DNA from 3 places in the Citrobacter sp. Marseille-Q6884 genome. Region 3 is predicted to be linked to each of the others. Evidence: predicted binding sites of a transcription regulator. Region 3 holds the regulator's gene; each other region holds the start of a gene.
The links. Region 3 encodes Fur, which represses iron uptake genes when iron is present. Its sites were predicted from a motif close to ATAATAATGAGAACNACTATCAA; they were not measured.
Positions count from the first base shown of each region.

Region 1: a site for Fur is predicted at 2,557-2,579, ahead of N7268_RS16585 (Nramp family divalent metal transporter). Genes of this name have one in related genera too.
Region 2: a site for Fur is predicted at 2,447-2,469, ahead of gpmA (2,3-diphosphoglycerate-dependent phosphoglycerate mutase). Genes of this name have one in related genera too.

Region 1 covers NZ_CAMDRE010000002.1:329,272-333,694, forward strand. The annotation lists gene N7268_RS16560 (MerR family transcriptional regulator) at 1-148, opposite strand, end outside; gene N7268_RS16565 (YfeC-like transcriptional regulator) at 150-512, opposite strand; tRNA gene N7268_RS16570 (tRNA-Ala) at 734-809, shown strand; tRNA gene N7268_RS16575 (tRNA-Ala) at 852-927, shown strand; gene nupC (NupC/NupG family nucleoside CNT transporter) at 1,075-2,277, opposite strand; gene N7268_RS16585 (Nramp family divalent metal transporter) at 2,622-3,860, shown strand; gene ypeC (DUF2502 domain-containing protein YpeC) at 3,893-4,219, opposite strand; gene mgrA (L-glyceraldehyde 3-phosphate reductase) at 4,348-4,423, opposite strand, start outside.
Region 2 covers NZ_CAMDRE010000001.1:2,666,715-2,671,137, reverse strand. The annotation lists gene galT (galactose-1-phosphate uridylyltransferase) at 1-79, shown strand, start outside; gene galK (galactokinase) at 83-1,231, shown strand; gene galM (galactose-1-epimerase) at 1,225-2,265, shown strand; gene gpmA (2,3-diphosphoglycerate-dependent phosphoglycerate mutase) at 2,496-3,248, shown strand; gene aroG (3-deoxy-7-phosphoheptulonate synthase AroG) at 3,315-4,367, opposite strand.
Region 3 covers NZ_CAMDRE010000001.1:2,565,093-2,569,515, reverse strand. The annotation lists gene seqA (replication initiation negative regulator SeqA) at 1-138, opposite strand, end outside; gene ybfF (esterase) at 326-1,099, shown strand; gene ybfE (LexA regulated protein) at 1,228-1,515, shown strand; gene fldA (flavodoxin FldA) at 1,671-2,201, shown strand; gene N7268_RS12075 (ryhB-regulated fur leader peptide) at 2,412-2,498, shown strand; gene fur (ferric iron uptake transcriptional regulator) at 2,491-2,937, shown strand; gene chiQ (ChiQ/YbfN family lipoprotein) at 3,041-3,373, opposite strand; gene chiP (chitoporin ChiP) at 3,423-4,423, opposite strand, start outside.

The DNA.
Region 1 (4,423 bases), on a different contig from region 3:
GAATAAGCCTGGCACGACCCCCTTTCACGCCGGGAAACTTTTCGGTCTTCCAGTTTTGTTCTCTGACCCAGCGATTGACGGTTTGTTTGGCGACACCAAGACACTCAGCCAGTTCTTCGGTCGTCATTTTGCTGCGTAATTTTTTCATATTATTTGTTGTCGCGGATCCCTAAGCGTTGTAACAGACCCGTAATGCCTTCACGCAGGATCAATGACGTAAACATTTTCTGTTCTGATGGCGTCATTTCTTGGGCGAGTCTTATCAGCAGTGCTTCGATAGAGGTATCACCTGCTGATGAAAAATTATCTGATAGGCCTTCAGCAGAACGCTCAGCACTGCGGATATATTCACGAACTTGTTCGGTAACGTGAACCAGACGGGCTTTTCCGCCCTGAACGCCTGGTTTTGGTGATGTAGCCCAGCCTTCCTTGCGAACCCATTTATTGATTGTCTGTCGGCTGTATCCGGTCAGATTAGCAAGTTCTTCTGGCGTCATCCGTTCCTTGAACATAACGATTCCCTGAGTAGTCGTGGGGTTAATTAGGGGGTCATTTTATAGCACCATTTTAGTCGAAACCGTGACGCGTTTAACTACTGAATGCGAGTTGCTGCGCAATGTTCTTCATTTGTCTGCTTTTTCAGCGATTGAATTCTGTGAGTTCATTTTGCCGTTGACACATGCGAAGGGAATTCATATGATGCCGCCCGTCAACTCGACAAGCTTTACGTGACGGGGCTATAGCTCAGCTGGGAGAGCGCTTGCATGGCATGCAAGAGGTCAGCGGTTCGATCCCGCTTAGCTCCACCAAATTTAATCCCAAAGAATTTGGTACGTACGTAAAAGCATCGTGGGGCTATAGCTCAGCTGGGAGAGCGCTTGCATGGCATGCAAGAGGTCAGCGGTTCGATCCCGCTTAGCTCCACCAAAATTGAAACCCTCGCTGAAAAGCGGGGGTTTTTTGTTTCTGCTTCCTGCCTGATTCTCTCGTTTCTTTGCACCGATAGCCAAATTGCGGGCATAAAAAAACCGGGGAGAATCTTAATCTCCCCGGTCTTATTACTACGATGTTGCCTTACAGCACCAGCGCTGCGATAGATGCAGACAGCACGCTCACCAGCGTAGAGCCGTAAACCAGCTTCAGACCAAAGCGGGAAACCACGTTGCCTTGCTCTTCGTTCAGGCCTTTAATTGCGCCTGCGATAATCCCGATAGACGAGAAGTTAGCAAAGGAAACCAGGAACACAGAGAGGATACCTTCCGCACGTGGAGAGAGCGTAGAGGCGATTTTCTGCAGATCCATCATCGCAACGAATTCGTTGGAAACCAGTTTGGTCGCCATGATACTGCCCACCTGCAGTGCTTCGCTGGACGGCACACCCATCACCCATGCAACCGGATAGAAGATGTAACCCAGGATGCCCTGGAAGGAGATGCTGTAGCCAAACCAACCGGTTACGGTAGCGAACAGGGCGTTCAGCGCGGCAATCAGCGCGATGAAACCAATCAGCATCGCTGCAACGATAATGGCAACTTTGAAACCTGCCAGGATGTACTCACCCAGCATTTCGAAGAAGCTCTGGCCTTCGTGCAGGTTGGACATCTGGATGTTTTCTTCGCTGGCATCAACGCGGTAAGGGTTGATAAGCGACAGTACGATAAAGGTGCTGAACATGTTCAGAACCAGTGCCGCAACGACATATTTTGGTTCCAGCATGGTCATGTACGCGCCCACGATGGACATGGAAACAGTGGACATTGCCGTTGCTGCCATGGTGTACATGCGGTTGCGTGACATTTTGCCGAGAATATCTTTATAGGCGATAAAGTTCTCAGACTGACCCAGGATCAGGGAGCTGACGGCGTTGAAGGATTCCAGTTTACCCATACCGTTAACTTTGGATAACAGGAAACCAATTGCGCGGATGATAACCGGCAGAACGCGGATGTGCTGCAGAATACCGATCAGAGCGGAAATGAAGACGATAGGGCAAAGCACTTTCAGGAAGAAGAATGCCAGGCCTTTATCGTTCATGCTGCCGAAGACAAAGTTTGTCCCTTCATTAGCGAACCCGAGCAGTTTTTCAAACATCTCGGAGAAGCCTCTCACGAAGCCCAGACCGACATCAGAGTTCAGGAAGAACCAGGCCAGTAACACTTCGATAACAAGCAATTGAATAACATAACGAATGCGAATTTTTTTACGGTCACTGCTTACCAGCAGTGCGAGTACCGCAACCACGGCAAGGGCCAGGATAAAATGAAGAACGCGGTCCATATTTGCTCCAAATATGAGGCAGGTTTAATTTCCGTGCACATTCTATGTAACAACACCAAAGAAAACGAGATCAAACACACACTATAATAAGGACCTGTGACGAGATTCAAAATTAGTGATCAGCGATACACTTCCGTTATGTTTAGTATGGAAGTGAAAAGTTATGTCATTGTGCTAATCTCATAACAATAATCAAACATCTCGCCGGTATTTCCAGATTTCTTATTAATCCATAGACCAACGCTATCAGAGAAATCAATTTCACCCATCAAAATGAATTTGATAATCATTCTCAATAGGCGTAGCTTGAAACATAGCAAAGGCTATGTTTCTGAGGTACTAAAATGACGAACGATCGCGTTGAGAGTAGCAGTGGACGGGCAGCGCGCAAGTTGAAGCTCGCATTAATGGGACCTGCGTTCATCGCGGCGATCGGGTACATCGATCCGGGTAACTTTGCCACGAATATCCAGGCAGGGGCGAGCTTTGGCTATAAACTGCTGTGGGTCGTCGTCTGGGCAAATCTGATGGCGATGCTGATTCAGGTGCTGTCCGCAAAGCTGGGGATTGCCACAGGCAAAAATCTGGCAGAACAAATTCGCGATCATTATCCGCGCCCGGTGGTCTGGTTTTATTGGGTGCAGGCCGAAATTATCGCCATGGCGACGGATCTGGCTGAGTTTATCGGTGCGGCAATTGGCTTCAAGTTGATTCTTGGCGTTTCGTTGTTACAAGGGGCTGTACTTACCGGTATTGCAACCTTCTTGATCCTGATGCTGCAGCGCCGTGGACAAAAACCATTGGAAAAAGTGATTGGCGGGCTACTGTTGTTTGTGGCTGCGGCGTACATCGTCGAGCTGATTTTTTCCCAACCTAACCTGGCGCAGTTGAGCAAGGGGATGATTATTCCCAGTCTGCCCAATTCTGAAGCCGTATTTCTGGCAGCCGGTGTGCTCGGCGCTACGATTATGCCACACGTCATTTATCTGCATTCTTCTTTAACCCAGCATCTGCACGGCGGGACGCGGCAACAGCGCTATGCGGCCACTAAATGGGATGTTGCCATTGCGATGACGATTGCCGGGTTTGTGAATCTGGCGATGATGGCAACGGCAGCGGCTGCATTTCACTTTAGCGGGCATACCGGTATTGCCGACCTTGATCAGGCTTATCTGACGCTTGAGCCATTATTGAGCCACGCTGCGGCGACGGTTTTTGGTTTAAGCCTGGTGGCAGCAGGTCTCTCCTCTACCGTTGTCGGGACGCTGGCGGGGCAGGTTGTTATGCAAGGGTTTATCCGCTTTCACATTCCATTATGGGTACGCCGTACCGTCACCATGATGCCGTCGTTTATCGTTATTTTGATGGGGCTGGACCCCACCCGTATTCTGGTGATGAGCCAGGTATTGCTCAGTTTCGGTATTGCACTGGCGCTGGTACCGCTGCTGATCTTTACTAGCGACAGCAAACTGATGGGCGATTTGGTGAACACCCGTTGGGTAAAACAGCTTGGCTGGATGATTGTTGTGTTGGTGGTGGCGCTGAATATCTGGCTGCTGGTGGGAACCGCGCTCGGTTTGTAAAAACAAAAGAGCCCGCAGGCTCTTTTGTTACATTAATGATGGTGTTTATGACCTCGTCCATGACCCCGGTGGTCGTCACGGTCGTTCCAGCCTTCACGATAACCGCGCTCGTAGGCTTTACGTTTATCCCAACCGCGATGATAGCCGTTGTCATGACGCCACCAACGGTTTTTGCGCCATTCGTAGTTATTGTGCCAGTAGTCCCGGTCACGCCAGCGCCCACCATCCCAGTAGTTACCGTAATTGTCGCGATCGCCAATTTGTAATTTTATTGATGGCAGCAGGGTGATTTCACCAGCGTTTGCAGCCAGCGGTGTAAAAGCCAATAAGACTGCCGCCAGAATCAGTGACCTGAACATGTTTTCTCTCCTTCACGATCGAGCCGTAGCCGGCCTGTTAACGTAATATTACGGGGCAGTAAAGCCCCGTTTCATCGCCTTAACTCTTAAATCACGAGGGAGAGCACTTTTTGTTAATAAATGTGTCTTTATTTCAAACAACCCAGGATTACATCAATCTCCGCACATTCCTCGGCAGAGAAATGCCGGTTCGCCAGCATGCCC
Region 2 (4,423 bases), 100 kb from region 3:
GCGCGACCTGACGGCAGAACAAGCCGCTGAACGTCTGCGGGCAGTCAGCGACATCCATTTTCGCGAATCCGGAGTTTAAATAATGAGTCTGAAAGAAAAAACACAATCTCTGTTTGCTGAAACGTTTGGCTACCCTGCAACCCATACTATTCAGGCACCTGGTCGCGTAAATCTGATCGGCGAACATACCGATTATAACGACGGTTTCGTCCTGCCTTGCGCAATTGACTACCAAACTGTCATCAGTTGTGCGGCGCGTGAAGATCGTAAAGTTCGCGTTATTGCCGCTGACTACGATAATCAGATTGATGAGTTTTCTCTTGATGCGCCGATTATCGCCCACGACAGCCAACAGTGGTCAAACTATGTGCGTGGCGTGGTGAAGCATCTGCAAAAACGCAATAGCGCTTTTGGTGGTGCGGATCTTGTGATCAGCGGCAACGTACCGCAAGGGGCAGGCTTAAGTTCTTCGGCTTCGCTGGAAGTGGCGGTGGGAACGGTATTCCAGCAGCTTTTTCATCTGCCGCTCGATGGCGCGCAAATCGCCCTTAACGGTCAGGAAGCTGAAAACCAGTTTGTCGGCTGTAACTGCGGGATTATGGACCAGTTGATCTCTGCTCTTGGCAAGAAAGATCATGCGCTGCTGATCGACTGTCGCACACTGGGCACCAAAGCGGTCTCCATGCCTGAAGGTGTGGCGGTGGTCATCATCAACAGTAACTTTAAACGTACGCTGGTGGGCAGTGAGTACAACACCCGCCGCGAACAATGTGAAACAGGTGCACGTTTCTTCCAGCAGCCCGCGCTGCGTGATGTCAGCCTGGAGGCATTTAACGCCGTCGCACACGAGCTGGATCCGATCGTTGCCAAACGTGTTCGCCATGTGCTGACTGAAAATGCCCGTACCGTTGAAGCCGCAGAAGCGCTGGAGAAAGGCGACCTACTGCGCATGGGTCAGCTGATGGCGGAATCTCACGCCTCCATGCGCGATGATTTCGAAATTACCGTACCGCAAATTGATACGCTGGTTGAGATTGTCAAAGCGACCATTGGTGATCAAGGCGGTGTGCGCATGACGGGTGGTGGTTTCGGTGGCTGCATTGTGGCGCTGATTCCGCAAGCGTTGGTTCCTGCTGTCCAGCAGGCTGTCGCCACACAGTACGAAGCGAAAACCGGTATCAAAGAAACGTTCTATGTCTGCAAACCTTCACAAGGAGCCGGACAGTGCTAAACGAAATTCCCGTACTGGCCCCCGATGGCCAGCCGTTTCGACTGCTAACCCTGCGGAATGACGCAGGGATGGTCGTTACCCTAATGGATTGGGGCGCAACGCTTTTGTCTGCGCGCGTCCCACTCAGCGATGGTAGCGTTCGCGAAGCGCTACTCGGCTGTACCAGCCCGGAGCAATACCCGAATCAGTCTGCGTTTCTTGGCGCATCGATTGGCCGTTACGCTAACCGTATCGCGAACAGTCGGTATACTTTTGCAGGCGAAACCATTGAATTACTGCCAAGCCAGGGTGAAAACCAGCTGCATGGCGGGCCCGACGGTTTCGACAAACGCCGCTGGCAGATAGTGAATCAGAACGACCGCCAGGTGCTGTTTGCCTTAACATCAGACGATGGCGATCAGGGCTTCCCTGGCCATCTTTGCGCGACGGCACAGTACCGCCTGACTGACGATAATCGTATTTCGATCACCTACCGTGCGACGGTGAATAAACCGTGCCCGGTGAATTTAACGAATCACGTTTATTTTAATCTCGACGGTGACAAAACCGATATCCGCCAGCATAAGCTGCAGATCCTGGCCGATACGTATCTGCCGGTTGATGAGACAGGGATCCCGCGCGACGGGCTGAAATCGGTAGCAGGTACCTCTTTCGATTTCCGTACACCCAAAGTCATCGACAGCCAGTTCCTGGCCGATGATGACCAGCGTAAGGTGAAAGGTTACGACCACGCCTTCTTGCTACAGGCACAAGGTGATGCCCGTAAACCTGCCGCTCACCTGTGGTCGCAGGATGAAAAACTGCAGATGGAGGTCTACACCTCGGCTCCGGCATTGCAGTTCTACTCCGGGAATTTCCTCGGTGGCACTCCCTCTCGTGGACCTGAAGCGTACGCCGACTGGCAAGGACTGGCACTGGAAAGTGAGTTCCTACCAGACAGCCCGAACCATCCTGAATGGCCTCAGCCAGACTGCTTACTGCGTCCTGGCGAGGAGTACACCAGCGTGACTGAGTATCGGTTTATACCTGCCTGATAGTGCACCGTGACAAGCCCGATGACGCAAGCCATCGGGTTTATTGCTCGTCCCCTCCCTGCCCCGCTCAAAATCGCACCACTTAAAGACAAAATCGCAACCTTGAGTTCACAAGAACCTTACACTGTGTCGCTATTTTCGCTATGGTTATGCGTAAGCATTGCCGCTGGCGCATTACGGCAATATAATGAGAATTATTATCATTCAATATGATTTATAGGAGTGAGTGTATGGCTGTAACGAAGCTGGTTCTGGTACGTCACGGTGAAAGTCAGTGGAACAACGAAAACCGCTTTACCGGTTGGTACGATGTTGATCTGTCCGAGAAAGGCGTAGGCGAAGCAAAAGCGGCAGGTAAACTGCTGAAAGAGGAAGGCTACAGTTTCGATTTTGCTTATACCTCTGTGCTGAAACGTGCCATCCATACCCTGTGGAATGTGCTGGATGAACTGGATCAGGCCTGGTTGCCGGTTGAAAAATCCTGGAAACTGAACGAACGCCATTACGGCGCGCTGCAGGGTCTGAACAAAGCTGAAACCGCAGAAAAATATGGCGACGAACAGGTTAAGCAGTGGCGTCGTGGCTTTGCCGTCACGCCGCCGGAATTGACCAAAGATGACGAACGCTACCCGGGTCACGATCCGCGTTATGCGCAGTTGACCGATAAAGAGTTGCCGGTAACTGAAAGCCTGGCGCTGACCATTGACCGCGTTATCCCTTACTGGAACGAAACCATTCTGCCGCGTATGAAGAGCGGTGAGCGCGTGATTATTGCCGCTCACGGTAACTCTCTGCGCGCGCTGGTGAAATACCTGGATAATATGGGCGAAGATGAAATTCTTGAACTGAATATTCCGACCGGTGTACCGCTGGTGTATGAGTTCGATGAAAACTTCAAGCCGATCAAACATTACTATCTGGGTAATGCTGACGAGATCGCAGCTAAAGCGGCGGCCGTCGCCAACCAGGGCAAAGCGAAGTAATTTCTTCGCCTTAAATAGAAAAGCGTGGAAAATCCACGCTTTTTTATTCTCAGTGAAGCTAAATCCTTAGCCGCGACGCGCTTTAACCGCATTCGCCAGCTGACGCAACACCGCATCCGTGTCTTCCCAGCCAATGCAGGCATCGGTAATGCTCTTACCGTAGGTCAGCGGTTCACCGTTATCCGGGTTCTGGTTACCTTCCACCAGATGACTTTCAATCATCACGCCAATAATCGCTTTTTCACCACCAGCAACCTGTCCGCAAACGTCTTTGGCAACATCCATCTGCTTTTTGAACTGCTTGCTGGAGTTCGCATGGCTGAAGTCGATCATAACCTGCGGAGAGAGACCCGCTTTGACCAGCCCTTCTTTCACGTCAGCAACGTGTTGGGCACTGTAATTCGGCTCTTTGCCGCCGCGCAAAATGATATGGCAATCGCCATTACCACTGGTATTCACAATCGCGGAATGACCCCATTTGGTCACAGACAGGAAACAATGCGGCGCACCTGCGGCGTTGATAGCATCAATGGCAACTTTGATTGTGCCATCAGTACCGTTTTTAAAACCAACCGGACAAGAAAGCCCTGACGCCAGCTCACGGTGAACCTGAGACTCTGTTGTACGCGCTCCGATTGCGCCCCAGCTCATCAGATCAGCGAGATACTGTGGGGTGATCATATCCAGGAATTCACCTGCCGCCGGCAAGCCGCTATCGTTGATATCCAGCAGTAACTTACGCGCAATACGCAGGCCGTCGTTGATCTGGAAGCTGCCGTCCATATGCGGATCGTTAATGAGCCCTTTCCAACCCACAGTGGTACGCGGCTTTTCAAAATAGACGCGCATCACAATTTCAAGTTCGTCTTTTAACTCTTCACGCAATGCCAGCAGGCGAGAAGCATACTCTTTCGCGGCTGCCGGATCATGAATTGAGCATGGCCCAATGACGACCAGCAAACGATCGTCGCTTCCTTTCAGAATTTTATGAATCGCTTTGCGGGCATGGGCTACCGTGTTTGCGGCATTTTCAGTAGCGGGGAATTTTTCCAACAGTGCGACTGGCGGTAATAACTCGTTGATCTCTTTAATGCGTAAATCGTCGTTCTGATAATTCATGATTTTTCCAGCGTTGCCATACTTATATAAATGAATGCAATCCCTCCAATCTATAT
Region 3 (4,423 bases):
TACCACCGGGGTGGCTGTCTGTGATGCGGCGGAAAATTTCAACATACGCCGTAAAATGTCGGATGCGCTCTCGCCGATATGCTTGGTGTGGCTGGCAATATAGCTATAGAGTTCATCATCAACTTCAATCGTTTTCATCTTAATCCAGTGCGGTGTCTTGGCTGAATACAAGTTGCTGGGATCAGTGTAAAGGCAAATCCCAACAGCGGATAGCGTCGAGCCTGTTGGCCTGCAAAACTCGGAGTAAACCGTAGTTGTTGCAGCCGTGTGGCAGAATGGTCAACATGATACCCTAACCCGATAGCGTGAAAAAAAGAACTTTGCCATGAAATTGAATATCCGAGCGCAATCTGCGCAAAACCTGCACAATAATTCTCCCATCGTCCTGGTTCACGGCCTGTTTGGTAGCCTGGACAACCTGGGCATACTGGCGCGCGATCTGGTCGTCGATCACGATATCATCCAGGTTGATATGCGAAATCATGGTCTCTCGCCCCGTTCTTCGGAGATGAATTACCCGGCCATGGCGCAAGATCTGCTGGATACGCTGGATGCGCAGAACATCGAAAAAGCCACTTTTATTGGTCACTCGATGGGCGGCAAAGCCGTTATGGCGTTAACCGCGCTGGCGCCGGAACGTATTGATCAACTGGTCGCTATCGATATTGCGCCGGTTGACTATCAGGTCCGCCGCCACGATGAGATCTTCGTGGCGATTAATGCCGTGACGGATGCACAAGCCACGTCGCGCCAGCAAGCGGCAAGCGTGATGCGCCAACATCTGAAAGAAGAAGGCGTGATCCAGTTCCTGTTGAAATCCTTTGTTGACGGTGAATGGCGCTTTAATGTCCCGGTTCTGTGGGAGCAGTATCCCCATATTGTGGGCTGGGAAACGATACCCGCATGGGATCACCCGGCACTGTTTATCCCCGGCGGAAACTCGCCTTACGTGACTGAAGCGTACCGTGCCCCCTTGCTGGCGCAATTCCCACAGGCACGAGCACATGTTATTGCCGGCGCAGGCCATTGGGTGCATGCAGAAAAACCGGAGGCGGTATTACGCGCAATACGTCGTTATCTTGCGGATAAGGCCAACTGATTAAAAACTCAGCGTCCGCGCGCGATTACGTGCGTGGGCGTTGGCGCGCCTCCCCTGCTGATGTATGATGGCGCGCTATCCATCCGGGCAGACGCCTGGCTGATTGTTTCCCCGAAGTCACCAAGATCATGGCCAAAGAACAAACGGACCGTACGACATTAGATCTGTTCGCGCAGGAGCGTCGCCCGGGACGACCCAAAACCAATCCGCTCTCGCGTGATGAACAGTTACGTATTAACAAACGTAATCAGCTTAAACGTGACAAAGTTCGCGGGCTTAAGCGTGTCGAACTGAAGCTGAACGCTGACGCCGTTGACGCTTTGAATCATCTGGCAGACGCGCGCAACATGAGTCGCAGTGAACTCATCGAAGAGATGCTGATGAACCAACTCAGCACATTGCGTGGTCAGGCATAGTCTGAATTTCTGCTTAAAATCATAAATCATGTAGCACAGTGTGCAGTCCGGCGTGTTTGCTGTTTCCGCATGCCAGCCTGTTCTGCTATGATTGCCCGTATCCGTGGGCATTGCGCCACCACCATTTCAATAAGTTTCAAGAGGTTATTTTACTCATGGCAATCACTGGCATCTTTTTCGGCAGCGACACCGGTAATACCGAAAACATCGCAAAAATGATTCAAAAACAGCTTGGTAAAGACGTTGCCGATGTACATGACATTGCAAAAAGCAGCAAAGAAGACCTGGAAGGGTATGACATTCTGCTGCTCGGCATCCCAACCTGGTACTACGGTGAAGCGCAGTGTGACTGGGATGACTTCTTCCCGACTCTCGAAGACATTGATTTCAACGGTAAGCTGGTTGCGCTGTTTGGCTGCGGCGACCAGGAAGACTACGCAGAATATTTCTGCGATGCGTTAGGCACTATTCGCGACATTATTGAACCGCGCGGCGCAACCATCGTCGGTCACTGGCCAACGGCGGGTTATCACTTTGAAGCGTCCAAAGGTTTGGCGGATGACGACCACTTTGTTGGTCTGGCTATCGACGAAGATCGCCAGCCTGAACTGACTGCAGAACGCGTCGAAAAATGGGTTAAACAGATTTCTGCTGAACTGCATCTCGACGAAATCCTGAACGCCTGATTTGATGCGGCGCAGAAACTCATCTGCGCCGCATCAATAGATAAAACCAATCAAAATAATTGCTACAAATTTGTAACTTTTTCGCCTGACCCTGTACAATGGCTGGATGCCAATGGGGTATTGCACAGTGTGTTTGTAGGCGATACCACGTTTTGATTAACAATATTTGCCAGAGACTTGCAGTTTTCATTTAGGCATGGCAGTTCTATAATGATACGCATTATCTCAAGTGCAATTTCTGTCACTTCTTTTAATGAAGTGAACCGTTTAGCTACAGGACAGATTCCGCATGACTGACAACAATACCGCATTAAAGAAGGCTGGCCTGAAAGTAACGCTTCCTCGTTTAAAAATTCTGGAAGTTCTTCAGGAACCGGATAACCATCACGTCAGTGCGGAAGACTTATACAAACGCCTGATCGATATGGGTGAAGAAATTGGTCTGGCGACCGTGTACCGTGTGCTGAACCAATTTGATGATGCCGGTATCGTGACCCGCCATAATTTTGAAGGTGGTAAATCCGTCTTCGAACTGACTCAGCAACATCATCACGATCACCTGATCTGCCTCGACTGTGGCAAAGTGGTCGAATTCAGTGATGATTCTATCGAAGCGCGCCAGCGTGAAATCGCAGCGAAACATGGTATTCGCTTAACCAACCATAGCCTCTATCTTTACGGACACTGTGCTGAAGGTGATTGCCGCGAAGATGAGCATGCGCACGACGCAAAATAATGTGATGTATTCAGAAAGGCCAACCCTCCGGTTGGCTTTTTTTATGCGCATAAAAAAAGACCCGCTGTCACACGAGTCTTTTTAAGCGATCAATCGACGAGCCTTATTGAGCCGCGTTCTTGCTGCGAATTTCCTGCCAGACTTTGTCACAGTCAGCCGTGACAGCCTGATCGTTGCCCGTACGCGTCGCCTGAATACACTGCTGGTAATCCAGTACGCGGACACTTTCTTCGTTAGCAAATTGCTGGTGCTGCTTTTCTTTCTTCAGCACGTTCAACACACTCTGACAGGCCTCGATTTTCTCCGGCGAACCCTGTGCGGTATTAATACAGGCACTGTAGGCTTCTTTAAGACGGCTATCTTCTTTCGGCGCCGTGGATTGCGCACACGCCACAAGACCTGATGCCATCACGGCGATGAGTAGCAGTTTTTTCATTGAACAGTCCTCAACGATGCGGCAGGCACCCGGCCTGCCGCGATTGGCATTAGAAGATAGTGAACGGCGCGATAACGATGAACTTCACGTCACGCTCATCCTGGAAGATGTTGCCGTAACCACCGCCCCAGCTCGGAATATCTGAATGGTTGTCGTACTGTGTGAAGTGCAGTTTAAACATAGTGCCCTTCGCACGACCGTCCTGCAGGGTGTAGACCGCATCCAGGCTGTAAGAGGACTCTTCGATGGTACGGTTTTTGTCGTAATAGGCGTCCGGGTTGAGCTGCCAGGTCGATGGCTTAGCATCCCATGCGTAAACGTAAGAAGCACCCACTGCCCAGCCAGGCAGGTTCCAGTTCTTCAGGTCATACATTGCGCCGAAGAAGACCGCTTTTTCACCGTTGGCGTTGAAGTCAGAACGGTTATCCCACCACACGTCCAGACGACCGTTTGAAGACGCATACGTCGGCGTCATACGCTGCAGGAAGTAGCCCTGTTGCCCGTCTGCTTTAACCCAGGTACCTTCCAGACGCAGGTCAACCACTTCCGCCACTTTGTAGCCGAAGGTCAACGCCTGCAACCAGGCCGTACCGTCATAAATATTGTTGACGGTGCGGTCATCAACTTTGTCACGCGCGCCGTAGAACTGATAGCTGGTGGTAAACGGGTTACCGCCTAAATCAAATTTGTAGCTGGCTTTTGCGAAGTACTGATCAACATAACCTTCAGACTGACCAAAGGCCGCTTCCAGCAACAGGTTATTTTTGAAGTCATATTTCGCGCCGATGGAGTGGAGGTAATCCACGCTGGTCTTTTTATCTGCCTGATAGAATTTATCGACTTCAGTGTGCCATGGCGCTTTATATTCGTTGGCCCACATATAGGAGAAGCTCAGCGCACCAGCATCACCATAGTCGAAGTTAGCACCGGCTTCAGCACCCTGATAAGTACCTGGCATAAAGCTCCAGTGTGGAGCCAGCAGAGTCTGCCCGGTAGGTTGAATATAACCGGCGCGCGCCCAGGTTGGGCCATATTTAAATTTTGCCGCCG